Regions from separate parts of the Nonomuraea sp. NPDC005650 genome, predicted to be linked through region 1. Evidence: riboswitches for the same ligand, from Rfam matches in the RefSeq annotation. Region 1 holds a riboswitch; the other holds the start of a gene.

Region 1 (7,735 bases):
GGGAGGGCATCAGGGTGAACGCGCTGTGCCCGGGGCCGGTGAACACGCCGCTGCTGCAGGAGCTGTTCGCCAAGGACCCCGAGCGGGCGCAGCGGCGGCTGGTGCACATCCCCGTGGGGCGCTTCGCCGAGGCCTCGGAGATCGCGGCGGCGGTGGCGTTCCTGGCCAGCGACGACGCGTCGTTCATCACGGGTAGCGAGTTCCTGGTGGACGGGGGCATCTCCGGCGCCTACGTCACGCCGCTGTAGCTCTGTTCTGGTTCTCGGGGGTCATATCGTGCAGCGTCCCGTCATCGGCATCACGTCGTACGTGGAGCCGGCGAAGTTCACGGTCTGGGACATGACCGTGGCGCTCCTGCCGTACATGTACGTGGAGCAGGTCGTCCGTGCCGGCGGGCAGCCGGTCGTGCTGCCGCCGGCCGGCGAGCCCGCGCAGGTCGTGGGCCGGCTGGACGGCCTGATCCTGGCCGGTGGCGGGGACGTCGACCCGGCCAGGTACGGGCAGGAGCCGGGGGACCAAACCGGCTATATCCGCAAATTTCGCGATGAGGCCGAGTTCGGGGTGATCGCGGCGGTCCTCGACGCCGGCCTGCCGTACCTCGGCATCTGCCGCGGCCTCCAGGTGCTCAACGTCGCCCTCGGAGGCAGCCTCCACCAGCACCTCCCCGACGTCGTGGGGCACACCGGCCACTCCCCCGCGCCCGGCCGGTTCGGCCCCATGCCCGTCACGCCGGTCCCCGGCAGCCGCCTGGCCAAGGCGCTGGGCACGGAGCCCGTGACCGTCCCCCACTACCACCACCAGGCCATCGACCGGCTCGCGCCCGGCCTCACGGTCACCGCCACCGCCGGCGACGGCACGATCGAGGCGGTCGAGCTCGACTCGGCCCCGTTCGCGGTGGCCGTGCAGTGGCACCCCGAGGCGGCCGAGGACGGCGCCCTCTTCGAGGCACTCGTCGCGGCCTGCTGATCAGCCGGAGCGCCTCACGCCACCGGTTGGAGCACGCTGTCCAGCGCCACGGCCCCGGCGCCGTGCCTGGCCTCGATGCCGCGGCGCTGCTCGTCGGTGGCCGCCCAGACCAGCACGTCCACCTGGTTGCGCAGCACGTTGGACGACGCCGAGACGAGACCGCCGCCCAGCTCGGCCTCGACCTCCCGCTGGATCTCCCGCAACTCGGTCTCGCTGCGCTCCGCGCCGCTGACGCACAGCGCGCCGCCCCACACCTCGCGGATCCAGGCCTCGCGGCCGGACAGGTCGCCGGTGAACTTCAGGTTGAGCACCAGCCGCAGCGGGTCGTTGGCCTCGGGCGACTCCGCGGGCTTGCCCTCCATGTAGCTCTGGTCGACCCAGGCGCCCGCGAACTCCTCGGCCGCGCCGGCCCGCGACATCGCCAGTTCCATCGCCTGCTGCGTGGCCTTGGCGGGATCGACGGGCCGCCAGCCGCCCTGCGGCGCCGGGCACGGGCTGGCGAAGTCCACCTGACGAGCGGGGGCCGCCGCGGACGCGCCGGGCGGCTCGGTGAGCGTCAGCCGGGCTCCGTCCCAGGTGCCCACGACGCGGTACTCGCCCCACTTCACGCCGCCATGCGACTCGTGATCCACCTTGTTCCAGTCCCAGCCGACGACGTCCGGACCGCCGCACTGCGGTGGCAGCGACTCCATGACCATCATGCACAGCTGCGGCCCGTGACCGCCGCCTTCGAGCACCGTCAGGCTGGCCTCGTACCGGGGTGGGGCCGCCGCCTCCGACGCGCCGCAGCCCGCCAGGGCCAGGGTGGTCAGCAGGCCGAGAGCCGCCATTCGCCGATTCATACCTCTTCGACGTCGGCGACCCCCGGAGTGGTTCATGAGTCCTCAGAACGCGACAACAACCCCATCGCGGCACTAGGCTGACGGACATCACCGGCGAAACCGTGCGGGAGAGCGCCCTGACAGCCGGTCAGGGTCCCTGAAGGAGCAAGCCCTCCCCGCAAACCTCTCAAGGCAAAGGACCGCACGGCCTTTGGTGACCTCTGGAAAGCAGGCCCACGAGGCCTCGCCGAAGGTGAAAGTCCGGCAAAACTCGGGCGAAGCTCTCAGGCATCGATGACAGAGGGGGAGGATGCTGGCATCCAATCCTGTCCAGAGGTGCGACAAATGTCCCGACCTACACCGCTACGAGACGTTCACGAGAGCCTCGGCGCCACGCTCACCGACTTCGCCGGGTGGCTCATGCCCCTCCGGTACGGGAGCGAGTCCGCGGAGCACAACGCCGTCCGCCGGGCGGCCGGGCTGTTCGACCTCTCCCACATGGGCGAAATCTTCCTGACCGGGCCACAGGCCGGGCAGGCGCTCGACTACGCGCTGGTCGGCCACCTGTCGGCGCTGGCGACCGGGCGGGCCAGATACACCATGATCGTCAACCAGCAGGGTGGCGTGCTCGACGACCTCATCGTCTACCGGCTGGACGACGACGAGTTCATGGTCGTGGCAAACGCGTCAAACTACGAAAAAGTCGCAAAAGAGCTGACAGAGCGGTCGAGGGCGTACGACGTGCTGGTCGAGGACCGGTCGGACCAGTACGCGCTGATCGCCGTACAGGGGCCCCGGGCCCAGGAGATCCTCACCACGCTCACCGACGCCGACCTCGACGGGCTCAAGTACTACGCGGGCCTGCCCGAGCTGGTCGACGGGCGGCAGGCGCTGATCGCCCGCACCGGCTACACCGGCGAGGACGGGTTCGAGCTGTTCGTCGCCAACCAGGACGCCGTCCCGCTCTGGCACGCGCTCATGGCGGCGGGCGAGCCGCACGGCCTCAAGCCAGCCGGCCTGTCCAGCCGCGACACCCTCAGGCTCGAGGCCGGCATGCCGCTCTACGGCAACGAACTGAGCGCCGAACTGACCCCGTTCGACGCGGGGCTGGGCAGAGTGGTGAAATTCGACAAGCCCGGCGACTTCGTCGGCAGGTCGGCGCTGGAGGCGGTCAAGGACGACGCGCCGCGGCGCCGGCTCGTCGGCCTGGTCACGCAGGGACGCCGGGTGCCGCGTCACGGCTACCCGGTCACCAAAGACGGCGCCGTCGTCGGCGAGGTCACCAGCGGTGCGCCCTCCCAGACCCTGGGCAAGCCCATCGCGATGGCCTACGTGGACACCGGCGTCGAGTCAGGCCTGGCCGTGGACATCCGGGGCAGCCATGAACCTATGGACTTGGTAGAGCTGCCCTTCTACAGGAGGAACAAGTGAGCAACATCCCTGACGACCTGAGCTACACCAAGGAGCACGAGTGGGTGGCCGGCCTCGACGACGGCCTCACCGTGACCATCGGCGTCACGGCCTTCGCCGCCGAGTCCCTTGGTGACGTCGTCTTCGTGCAGCTCCCCGACGTCGGGGCGAACGTCGAGCCGGGCGAATCCGTCGGCGAGGTGGAGTCGACCAAGTCGGTGAACGAGATCTACACCCCCGTCGGCGGCGAGATCGTCGAGGTGAACCAGGCCGTGGTCGACGACCCGAGCCTGGTCAACAGTGACCCGTATGGAGAGGGCTGGATGTTCCGGGTGCGCGTCGAGGGCGACGCCCGGGACGTGCTCTCCGCCGAGGAGTACACAGCGTTCACCTCAGGCGATTCCTGACCTGTTCGCCGGGGCCCTGCGTGGGGCCCCGGCCCCAGCCTGAAAGGCGCCATCAATGGCGATCAGCGTCTTCGACCTCTTCAAAATCGGCATCGGCCCGTCGAGCTCCCACACGGGAGGCCCGATGGCGGCCGCGCACAAGTTCGCCCGCGGGCTGCACGACGACGGCCTGCTCTCCCAGGTCGCGCGGGTCGAGGCCATCCTGTACGGCTCGCTCGGCCTGACCGGCAAGGGCCACGGCAGCGACAAAGCGGTCCTGCTCGGCCTGTCCGGCGAGAAGCCCGAGCTGGTCGACGTCGACTCCATCGACGGCCGCCTGGCCGAGATGCGCGAGTCGGGCACGGTCAAGCTGTACGGGACGCACGAGATCCCGTTCGTCGTGGGCGAGCACCTCGTCTTCGAGCGCAAGATCTCGCTGCCCGAGCACCCGAACGGCATGCGCTTCACCGCGTACGACGCCGGCGGCGAGAAGTTGCGGGAGAAGGTCTACTTCTCGGTCGGCGGCGGCTTCGTCGTGGACGAGAACGCCACCGGCGCCGATCGCATCAAGCCGGACGACACGATCCTGCCCTTCCCCTTCACCACGGGCGAGGAGTTGCTCAAGCACTGCTCGAACACGGGTCTGTCGATCTCCGCGCTGATGCTGGAGAACGAGAAGGCGTTCGGCCGCACCGAGGAGGAGATCCGCTCAGGCCTGCTGCGGCTGTGGACGGTCATGTCGGAGTGCGTGCGCCGGGGCATCGCCAAGGAGGGCGTCCTGCCCGGCGGCCTCAAGGTCAAGCGCCGCGCCAACCAGCTCCACCGCCGCCTGCAGTCGGAGTCGCCCGAGAAGGACCCGTTGCAGGCCATGGACTGGGTGGCGCTGTTCGCGCTGGCGGTCAACGAGGAGAACGCCGCCGGGGGCCGCATCGTCACCGCCCCCACCAACGGCGCCGCGGGCATCATCCCGGCCGTCCTGACCTACTACACCCGCTTCGTCCCGCACGCGGACGAGGAGGGCGTGGTCCGCTTCCTGTTGACGGCGGGCGCGATCGGCGTGCTGTTCAAGGAGAACGCCTCGATCTCGGGCGCCGAGGTGGGCTGCCAGGGCGAGGTCGGCTCCGCCTGCTCGATGGCCTCGGCCGGGCTCACGGAGGCCCTCGGGGGCACCCCCGAGCAGGTCGAGAACGCGGCCGAGATCGGCATCGAGCACAACCTGGGGCTGACCTGCGACCCGATCGGCGGCCTGGTCCAGATCCCGTGCATCGAGCGGAACGCGGTCGCCTCCAACAAGGCCATCACGGCCGCCCGGATCGCCCTGCGCGGCGACGGCCGCCACTTCGTGCCGCTGGATCGTGCCATCAAGACGATGCGGGACACCGGGCGGGACATGCTCGACAAGTACAAGGAGACCTCACGCGGCGGCCTGGCCGTCAACGTGATCGAGTGCTGACCTGGGGCCGGGTCAGCGGCGGACGTGCAGGCGGACGACGGTGCTCGCGTCGTCGTCGCTGATCTCGCGCCGGATCCTGCCGACGATGTCGTGGTCCAGTTTGCTCACCACCGCGCCCACGTCCGCGGTGGACGGGCACGTCAGGGTGACGTGCAGGCCGTTCTCGGCGACCCGCACCGCCGAGCGGCCCAGCCCTTCCACACCCTTCAGCCCGACGAAGAGCATCGCGGTGCCCGTGCCGTTGTGGGCGCCGCGGCGGCCCCAGCCGAGGCTGAGCAGGAGCCAGCGCAGCGAGACCAGCGTCAGGAGCAGGAAGCTCAGCGCCAGCACCCACAGGGGCCAGGGCTCGTCGGCGAGCACCCGGCGGGTCGGGGCCGGGAGGATCCTGGTGGCGGCGGGCAGGTCGAAGAAGCGGCCGTGACCGCGGAGCCAGGCGTACGCGCCCAGGCCCAGCAGCGTGCCGCCCACGATGGCCAGCCCGACACGGTTGCCCGCGTACTGCCGTATCGAGGCCCCCTTGGCCCGGGAGGGCGCCCGCTGCGCCTCGGTGCGTTCGGGCATCAGGCTCCCTTTCTGCGCAGCCGGACCACGACCTCGCCCGTGCCCAGCGTGCCCACGCCGGCCAGGCGGTCCCCCACCGCCACGCCGACCTGCCTGAGCATCGTGCCGGAGCTCTCCGTCCCCGTCCTGACCGTGACCTCGATGGTCCTCCTGCGCAGCCGTACCCGGGCCCGGTCCACCCCCGACACCTTCTGGGCGGCCGCGCGGAGCGTGCGGCGCAGGCCCGAGCGGGTGATGCCGATGACGATCCGCGGGTCGGACGTCTCCACCGGCACCAGCCTCGACTGGCCGGGCACGATCGCCAGCAGCAGCATCGCCGTGCCCGCGCCGACCGCGGCCACGGCGGCGGTGGACGTCTCGGGCCAGGTGGTCTTGCCCGCGAGCTCGACCAGATCGTTGACCGGGACCCAGCCGAGCGGGTGGCCGAGCAGCCCCGACACGATCTCGGCCGCCGTCGCCCCCAGCCCGGTGGCCAGCGTGAGCGCGACGAGGGCTCCAGGGAGGGTACGCGCCGGCCTGAGCGCCCTGCTCGCCCGGCGCAGCCCGGTGTGCCGCGCGGGGACGGCGGCACCGGGGACTATCTGCTGAAGCGTGGTCATCACAACGACACACGTACACGGATCCCGCATGGCCGGAACCGCGCCCCCGCCGCCGTTTGCCCGAACATTACGGGGGCGGGCAACAAGGTGAACAACACTCATATTCATTTGCCGGATATGCCGTTACGCTGCACATATGGACGACCGCCAGCGCTACGACCGCGCCACAGCGGTCCTGGAGCCGCCGTTCGCCATCCTGGACCTGGCGGCCATGCGGGCCAACGCGGCAGACCTCGTACGGCGGGCGGCGGGCAAGCCGATCCGGGTGGCCAGCAAGTCGGTCCGCTGCCGTTCCGTGCTCGAACGCATCCTGGCCATGGACGGCTTCCAGGGCATCATGGCCTTCACGCTCCCCGAGGCGCTGTGGCTGGCCTCCCACGGGTTCACCGACATCCTGGTGGCGTACCCGACGGCCGACCGGCACGCGCTGGCCGAGCTGGCCGGGGACGAGAACGCGGCCGGCCACATCACCGTGATGATCGACTCGACCGCCCACCTGGACTTCGCCGAGGCGGCCGTGGCCGAGGTCAGCCCCCGGGCCGAGATCCGGACATGTATTGACATCGACGCCGGATATATCGCCTTTGGCGGGAAATTTCGGGCGGGGGTGCTCCGCTCGCCGATCCGCGAGCCTGAAGAGGCCGCCGAGCTGGCCGCCGCCATCGCCAAGCGCCCCGGGTTCCGGGTGGCCGGGCTGATGGCGTACGAGGCTCAGATCGCCGGGGTCGGCGACGCCCCGCCCGCGAACGCCGCCTACACCCGCGCCGTCCGCATCATGCAGGCCCGCTCCGCCAGGGACCTCATCGTCAGGCGCGGCCGCATCGTGAACGCCGTCCGCCAGGTCACCGACCTGGAGTTCGTCAACGGCGGCGGCACCGGGTCCGTCGAGCGCACCGTACGCGAGAAGGCCGTCACCGAGGTGGCGGCCGGATCCGGCTTCTTCCACCCGAGGCTGTTCGACTTCTACCGCCGCTTCACCGGGCACCCGGCCGCGCTCTTCGCCCTGCCGGTGGTGCGCCGCCCGAGCGTGGAGACCGTGACCGTGCTCGGCGGCGGCTATCTGGCCTCGGGCACGCCGGGCCCGAGCCGCCTGCCCCAGCCGTACCTGCCGGCCGGGCTGCACTACGCCCGGGACGAAGGCGCGGGCGAGGTGCAGACCCCGCTGCTCGGCCAGGCGGCCCAGGACCTGCGGATCGGGGACCGGGTGTGGTTCAGGCACGCCAAGGCGGGCGAGATGTGCGAGCGCTTCGACGCGCTCCACCTCATCGACGGCGACACGCTCGTGGAGTCGGTGCCCACGTACCGGGGCGAGGGCCGGACCTTCCTCTGAGCGCCCGGCCCGGCCGGGCGTCCCAGCCGACCGAGTGCCCGACCGGCCCGCCGCGGGTCAGCCGCGCTTGCGGCAGGTCAGCGGCGCTTGCGGCGGCGCCAGAGCACGATGGCCGCGCCCACGACCAGCACCGCGCCGATCCCGATGAGGACCGGCGCCAGGTCGGGCCGCTCCTCCTCCCACAGCTGGTCGGGATGCTCGCCGGCTTC
Region 2 (7,735 bases), on a different contig from region 1:
TCGCTCAGCCAGATCGACGCCAGGATCCCCGAGGTGAAGATGCTCAAGCGCACCGTCCCCACGCCGTGGGCGGCCAAGGGCGCCGTGATGCGCTCGGTCATCGAGGCGGCGGAGGCGGAGCACGAGGGCCACCGCATCGACACCACCGACGGCGTGCGGGTGGCCCACGACGACGGGAGCTGGGTGCTCGTGCTGCCCGCCGCCACCGAGCCGGTGACCGACCTGTGGGCCGAGGCGGGCGACATGGACGGCGCCCAGGCTCTGCTTGAACGGTGGGCCCGCATCGTGGAGCAGGCCGCCATGTGAACAATGGTCGCGGAGAGTGACGAAAAAGCCTTTGCACTTGACGTGCCCAGACAGTGCCGCAAGATCGTAATGTAGAAACGCGCGGCGGCATGGACCACGGGGCGGAAGCGGCGGTAACTTTGTCTGCGTCCAAACCACAGTCCAGTGCCCCGCCTTGACCTTTGCCGCTGATCAGCGTATGTTGCGGCATTCGCAAACTTGAAAAAGCGAAGCGAGGCGCGTCTTTGAGCACCGTCGCCGCGTCTTCGCGGTAGGAGGCCGAGCCGATCGATGCCGAGCGTCTACTGCACGCAGTGCGGGCACGCCAACCCCGAGGATGCCCGTTTCTGTTCCCGCTGTGGGTCACCGCTGACCAGACCCGAGGTCTCCGGGGACACCACGTCGACGATCTCCATCGCGGGAATCGAGGCATACGAGGCTGAGGCAGGCGACATGCTCCTGGCGGAGCGGGCTCTGGTCGAGCAGCTGCCGCCCGGCACGGCGCTGCTCACGGTGACCAGAGGCCCCAACCAGGGGAGCCGTTTCCGGCTGGACAAAAATCTCACCACGACCGGGCGCCATCCGGAGAGTGACATCTTCCTCGACGACATCACGGTCTCCCGCCGCCACGTGGAGTTCTACCGCCACCCCGGCGGCCAGTTCTCCGTGCGCGACGTGGGCAGCCTCAACGGCACCTACGTCAACAGGGAGCGCATCGAGGAGGTTCCCCTGCACTCCGGAGACGAGGTGCAGATCGGCAAGTTCCGCCTCGTCTTCCTGATGCGGGCCAACGCCGGCGTATGAGCGAGCGGAGAGAGCGACTCGTGGACGCGCCTTCCCGGGAGGTCAAATGACCTCCCAGGCGGCGCGCTCTCACATGAGCATCGGGGAAGTGCTCGCGCTCCTTCAGGGCGAGTTCCCCGATGTGACGATCTCCAAGATCCGCTTCCTCGAGGGCGAGGGGCTGATCGAGCCGGAGCGCAGCCCGTCCGGCTACCGTAAGTTCACCCATCTGCACGTGGAGCAGCTGCGCTTCATCCTGCGCGAGCAGCGTGACCATTACCTGCCGCTGCGGGTGATCAAGGACAGGATGGCCGAGAGCTTCGGCCGCCCGCGCGCGGTGCAGGAGAAGCAGGAGATCCGGCTCAGCCGGGCCGAGCTGATCGAGGCCGCGGGGATCGACGACGAGACGCTCAGCGAGCTGGAGGACTACGGCCTGCTCGCCCCGGTGGCCAGGCGCTACGACGAAGAGGCGCTCAATGTGGCCCGCAGCGTCGGCGCGCTGGCCCAGTTCGGCCTGCGCGCCCGCCACCTGCGCGCGGTCAAGGCCGCGGCCGAGCGCGAGTGCGGGCTCGTCGAGCAGGCCGTCGCTCCGATACTCAAACGACGGGCCCCCGGCGCCATCGGGGAGGCCGACGAGGTCGCCAGGGAGCTTTCCACGCTCCTGCTCGACCTGCACGCATCCCTTGTGCGGTCGGGGATCCGGTCCGTGCTGGGGCGTTGAGACGCTGGCGAGCTGGGAGGCGGAGGCGCATTCCACGCCCGCCGGGTGTTACGTTGAATTGCAGTAGCCAGTCAGCAGAAGCGACCAGCAAATAGAGCTGTGCCGGGTGACCGGTCAGGAATACGGAGCAGCCCGTGTTGCAGATGGAGGTCGTGGGCGTTCGAGTTGAAATGCCCACAAATCAGCCGATCGTCTTGCTCAAGGAGGCACACGGGGAGCGGTTCCTTCCTATCTGGATTGGCATGACCGAGGCGACGGCCATCGCCCTGGCCCAGGCGGAGGAGCCACCACCGCGGCCGCTCACGCACGACCTCTTCCGGGACGTGCTGAGCGCTCTGGGCGTCGGCCTGAGAGCGGTCAACATCGTCGCCCTGCGTGACGGCATCTTCTTCGCCGACCTGGTGTTCTCCAACGGCGTGGAGGTGAGCGCGCGGCCGTCCGACTCGATCGCGCTCGCCCTGCGCACCGGAGCGCGCATCTTCGCCAGCGAGGAGGTCGTCCAGGAGGCCGGGGTGATCATCCCGGACGACCAGGAAGACGAGGTGGAGAAGTTCAGGGAGTTCCTTGACACGATCACTCCCGAAGACTTCGGCAGGGCGGGGTAGGTATTTCGGTGCATTTACGCTTCACGACGCGCCGAGCCGGATCGTTGACTGGGCATGGTCACGGTCCTACGGTGCAAGTGAAACCCGTGGTCGCCCTTTACGAACCCCCAGATCAGGCCACGGGATGAGAGAAAGCCGGAGGTCCGCGTGGCGGTCAGCAGCGGCGAGGGAAAGACGGCCGGCCAGGAAGATCCGGTTCGGCGCGAGAGCGCGCGGCAGCGTGCCGGGGAGCAGGGCCTGCTCTTCGACGAACAGCCGGCGTCGCTGCCGGCGGACATCGGATACCGCGGGCCGACGGCCTGCTCGGCGGCCGGCATCACCTACAGGCAGCTCGACTACTGGGCGCGCACGGGTCTCGTGGAGCCCACGATAAGAGCGGCGCAGGGCTCGGGCTCCCAGCGGCTCTACAGCTTCCGCGACATCCTGGTGCTCAAGGTCGTCAAGCGGCTCCTCGACACAGGGGTGTCGCTCCAGCAGATCCGCACGGCCGTGCAGCATCTGCGTGACCGCGGGGTCGCCGACCTCGCGCAGATCACGCTCATGAGCGACGGCGTCAGCGTCTACGAGTGCACCTCGGCCGACGAGGTGATAGACCTGCTCCAGGGCGGTCAGGGCGTGTTCGGCATCGCGCTCGGCCGGGTCTGGCGAGAGGTCGAGGGCTCCCTCGCGGAGCTGCCGGGGGAACGAGCGGCGGTCGAGGACACCGTCCCGGCCGACCATCCCGCTGACGAACTGGCCCGCCGCCGCCGCGCGCGGGGCCTCAGCTAGCGTAAAACCCCTTCTGCCATGGGCCGCGGGATGCGGCCCATCGGGCACTCCGTGCATAACGCGCCAACGGGGAAATTCTGGCGTAACGCGGATGGTTGTAACCTAGGACAGCAAGGCTGACGACCCCGTGCGGGAGAGTCCTTGAGGCCCACGGGTCTCGGGGCGCCGAAGGAGCAACCCTCCCCGGAATCTCTCAGGCACCCTGTACCGCTCGGGTGAGGCAACTCTGGAAAGCAGGCGCACCTGCCAGGCGCGCCTCACCGACGGTGCAAGCCCCAGTCCAGGGGTGAAGCTCTCAGGTCGCGGCGTCGCCGCGCTGACAGAGGGGGAGATCCGGCACTCGCCCGCGCCACGGCGCCGGTCTCCAAAAGCCTCGGGAGGCACTGTCCATGACCGACCTGTCAGCCCCGCCGTTCTCGTCCCGGCACATCGGCCCGTCTGAGTCCGAGCAGCAGCGCATGCTCGAGGCCGTGGGCTTCGAGTCCGTGGCGGATCTGGTGGCCGTGGCCGTCCCCGAGGCCATCAGGGCCAAGGACCGGCTCAATCTGCCCGCCGCCGTCGGCGAGGCCGAGGCCATCGCCGAGCTGCGCGCCCTGGCCGGGCGCAACCGCGTGCTCACCTCCATGATCGGCCTGGGCTACCACGACACGATCACGCCCGCCGTCATCCGCCGCAGCCTGCTGGAGAACCCGGGCTGGTACACCGCCTACACCCCGTACCAGCCGGAGATCTCGCAGGGGCGCCTGGAGGCGCTGCTGAACTTCCAGACCGTCGTCTCCGACCTGACGGGCCTGCCCGTCGCGGGCGCCTCCCTCCTCGACGAGGCCACGGCCGCCGCCGAGGCGATGACCCTGGCCCGCCGCGCGGGCAAGTCCAAGAGCAGCGTGTTCGTGGTGGACGCCGACGCGCTGCCGCAGACCAAGGCCGTGCTCGCCACCAGGGCCGAGCCCCTGGGCATCACGCTGGTGGAGCACTCCCTCGACGGCGAGCTGCCCGAGTGCTTCGGCGTGCTCGTCCAGTACCCGGGCGCGTCCGGGCGGCTGCGCGACTTCCGCGCCGTGGCCGCCGCCGCGCACGAGGCGGGCGCGCTCGTGGTGGCCGCCGCCGACCTGCTGGCCCTCACCCTCGTGGCCGCGCCCGGCGAGCTGGGCGCCGACATCGCGATCGGGTCCTCGCAGCGGTTCGGGGTGCCGTTCGGGTTCGGCGGGCCGCACGCCGCCTACATGTCCGTACGCGAGGGCCTGCAGCGCCAGATCCCGGGACGCCTGGTCGGCGTGTCGGTGGACGCCGACGGCGACCCCGCCTACCGGCTGGCCCTGCAGACCCGCGAGCAGCACATCCGCCGCGAGAAGGCCACCAGCAACATCTGCACCGCGCAGGTCCTGCTCGCCGTCATCGCGAGCATGTACGCCGTCTACCACGGCCCCGAGGGCCTGCGCCGGATCGCCCACCGGGTGCACCGGCACGCCGTCGCCCTGGCCGACGGGCTGCGCGAGGCGGGCCTGGAGGTCGTGCACGGCGACTTCTTCGACACCGTGCTCGTCCGCGTGCCGGGCCGGGCCGCCGAGGTGGTCGCCGCCGCCGTCGAGCGGGGCGTGAACCTCTGGCGGGCCGACGACGACCACGTGTCGATCTCCTGCGACGAGAAGACCGGCGCCGCCGAGGTCGCCAAGGTGTGGGCCGCCTTCGGCGTCGACCGCACCGACGTGACCCTGGAGGCGGACGCGCTGCCCGCCTCGCTGGAGCGCGAGTCCGGCTACCTCACCCACCCGGTCTTCCACAGCCACCGCTCCGAGACCGCCATGCTGCGCTACCTGCGCAAGCTGCAGGACAAGGACATCGCGCTCGACCGCTCCATGATCCCGCTCGGCTCCTGCACGATGAAGCTGAACGCGACCACCGAGATGGAGCCGATCACCTGGCCCGAGTTCGCGGCGATCCACCCGTACGCGCCCGAGGACCAGGCCGCGGGCTACCGCGAGCTGATCGGCACGCTGGAGGGCTGGCTGGCCGAGGTGACCGGCTACGACAGCGTCTCCATCCAGCCCAACGCCGGCTCGCAGGGCGAGTTCGCCGGGCTGCTGGCCATCCGCGCCTACCACCGCGCGGGCGGACACGGCGAGCGCGACGTCTGTCTCATCCCCTCCTCCGCCCACGGCACCAACGCCGCCAGCGCGGTCATGGCGGGCATGCGGGTCGTGGTCGTGGCCTGCGACGACGACGGCAACGTGGACCTGGCCGACCTCGACGCCAAGATCGACAAGCACCGCGACGCGCTGGCCGCGATCATGGTGACCTACCCCTCGACGCACGGCGTGTACGAGGAGACGATCACCGAGGTGTGCGCCAAGGTGCACGACGCCGGCGGCCAGGTCTACGTGGACGGCGCCAACCTCAACGCGCTGGTCGGGCTGGCCAAGCCGGGTGAGTTCGGGGCCGATGTGTCCCACCTCAACCTGCACAAGACGTTCTGCATCCCGCACGGGGGCGGCGGCCCGGGGGTCGGCCCGGTCGCGGTGCGCGGCCACCTGTCCGCGTTCCTGCCCGGCCACCCGCTGCACGACGGCACGCCGGTCGGGCCCGTCTCGGCGGCCCCGTACGGCTCGGCCGGGATCCTGCCGATCTCGTGGGCGTACATCAGGATGATGGGCTCCGAGGGGCTCACGGCGGCCACCGAGCAGGCCATCCTGTCGGCGAACTACCTGGCCAGGCGGATCGCCCCGCACTTCCCCGTGCTCTACACCGGGCGCGGCGGGCTGGTGGCCCACGAGTGCATCGTCGACCTGCGGCAGATCACCAAGGAGACCGGGGTCACCGTGGACGACGTGGCCAAGCGGCTCATCGACTACGGCTTCCACGCGCCGACCATGTCGTTCCCCGTGGCGGGCACGCTGATGATCGAGCCGACCGAGAGCGAGGACCTCGGGGAGCTCGACCGGTTCGTGGACGCGCTGATCGCCATCCGCGGCGAGATCGACAAGGTGGCGTCGGGGGCCTACGACCGGGTGGACAACCCGCTGCGCAACGCCCCCCACACGGCCGAGTCGGTCAGCGCCGACGAGTGGACCCACCCGTACCCGCGCAGCGAGGCCGCCTATCCGCTGTCGTCGCTGCGGGACGGCAAGTACTGGGTGCCGGTGCGCCGGATCGACCAGGCGTACGGGGACCGGAACCTGGTCTGCTCCTGCCCGCCGCTGGAGGCCTACGAGGACTGAGGGCCTGGCGGCATGGGTCCTCGTCGCTGCGCGTACGAGGACCAGGGGCTCACCGGGCGGGTGTGGAACCCCCGCGCCCGCCCAGGGTCCGAAGCCGGCCATTCCTTCCGCGTCAACTGAGCAGACATGATCGCCGGAAATGGTTAGGCTCGGTGCGACCGTCGCCAGAAGGAGCTCTCTTGACGTCCTCAGAGCTGGAGACCGCGCCCCTAGATGCCGCCCGCCGCCTGGCCGAACGCGGTGATCTCGACGGCGCCGCCGCCATCCTCGCCGAGCTGGTCGCCGACCCTCGCGATCCCGACCGGGCCCAGGCCGCGGTGGGGCTCGCCGTGGTGCTGGAGGAGCGCGGCGACGTGGAGGCCGCCAGGAAGGCCGCCAGGACCGCGCTGGCCACCGGACACCCCGAGTACGCCGCCCAGGCCGCCTGCCACCTGGCGCAGGGCTTCGAGCGGGAGGGGCGCGCCGAGCAGGCCAGGGCCGCCTGGCAGGCCGTCCTGGGGGTCGGCACGGCGGCCTACGTGCCGCTGGCCCATCTCGCGCTGGCCCGGCTGGCCATGGGCGCCGGCGACCTGGACGAGACCGAGAAGGAGCTGCGGGCCGCCATGGAGAGCGGCGACCCGGGCGTCGGCGCGCACGCGGCCCAGCAACTGGCCGACCTGCTGCTGGAGCACGGGGAGCCAGGGGCGGCGGCCGACGTGCTCCTGGACGCGCTGGAGGTGGCCCCGGACGAGGAGGTGGCGGGGCTGCGGGTCCAGCTCGGGATCGCGCATCTGGAGCTGGCCTGCGCGGAGTTCGCCGAGAGCGTCGAGTACGGGGTGGACCCGCAGACCAGCGCCCTGGCCATCGAGCTCCTGGCCAGGACGCTGCCGCTGCGCGGGCGCGCCGACGACGCGGGGCGGGTGTGGTCGTACGGGCTGGAGCACGAGAACGAGACCCTCGCCGCCGAGGTCCGCCTGCGCTATCACCGCGACGCCTGAGACCCCGCGACACTTGAAACCCCGCGCCACCTGAAACACGACGCCGGAAACGCCGCGGCCCGGGAACGGGCAGCGGAAGGGGGCGGGGGCGCTCCCGTGGCCTCCGCCGGGTGCCTGCCGATCGCTCGCAGGGGTCAGTAGTTGCGGCGCATGATGGCCGCGGCCGAGGCCACGTTGATGACCACGATCGCGATCCACGTGATCGTCAGCCCCACCAGCCCCGCGTTGCCGGCCGCGATGGCCGTCAAGGGGATGCCGATGCCCATCGAGCCCAGCGCGATCGGGATCATCGCCGCGCCGGGAGTGCTCTTCTGGCGGTGCGGCGTGGCGCCGTGGTGGTCCAGCTCGGCGCGTACGCGAGCGGAGATCGTGGCGTCGAGC

The links. A riboswitch is a leader RNA that binds a small molecule or an ion and turns the genes downstream of it on or off. The one in region 1 is predicted to bind glycine.
Region 2: linked by a shared signal. The riboswitch ahead of gcvP (aminomethyl-transferring glycine dehydrogenase) and the one ahead of gcvT (glycine cleavage system aminomethyltransferase GcvT) in region 1 are both predicted to bind glycine.

What each region holds. Positions count from the first base shown of each region.
Region 1 covers NZ_JBEXCR010000020.1:30,637-38,371, reverse strand. Annotated here, with positions in the region: gene ABZS69_RS32125 (3-oxoacyl-ACP reductase) at 1-248, shown strand, start outside; gene ABZS69_RS32120 (gamma-glutamyl-gamma-aminobutyrate hydrolase family protein) at 277-966, shown strand; gene ABZS69_RS32115 (hypothetical protein) at 981-1,796, opposite strand; glycine riboswitch at 1,903-2,000, shown strand; gene gcvT (glycine cleavage system aminomethyltransferase GcvT) at 2,133-3,218, shown strand; gene gcvH (glycine cleavage system protein GcvH) at 3,215-3,604, shown strand; gene ABZS69_RS32100 (L-serine ammonia-lyase) at 3,660-5,036, shown strand; gene ABZS69_RS32095 (hypothetical protein) at 5,049-5,597, opposite strand; gene ABZS69_RS32090 (DUF6286 domain-containing protein) at 5,597-6,196, opposite strand; gene ABZS69_RS32085 (amino acid deaminase/aldolase) at 6,333-7,526, shown strand; gene ABZS69_RS32080 (DUF3618 domain-containing protein) at 7,604-7,735, opposite strand, start outside.
Region 2 covers NZ_JBEXCR010000008.1:66,677-74,411, forward strand. Annotated here, with positions in the region: gene ABZS69_RS15535 (mannose-1-phosphate guanyltransferase) at 1-306, shown strand, start outside; gene ABZS69_RS15540 (FHA domain-containing protein) at 577-1,089, shown strand; gene ABZS69_RS15545 (MerR family transcriptional regulator) at 1,163-1,789, shown strand; gene ABZS69_RS15550 (bifunctional nuclease family protein) at 1,924-2,394, shown strand; gene ABZS69_RS15555 (MerR family transcriptional regulator) at 2,542-3,162, shown strand; glycine riboswitch at 3,283-3,382, shown strand; gene gcvP (aminomethyl-transferring glycine dehydrogenase) at 3,552-6,377, shown strand; gene ABZS69_RS15565 (tetratricopeptide repeat protein) at 6,557-7,354, shown strand; gene ABZS69_RS15570 (hypothetical protein) at 7,489-7,735, opposite strand, start outside.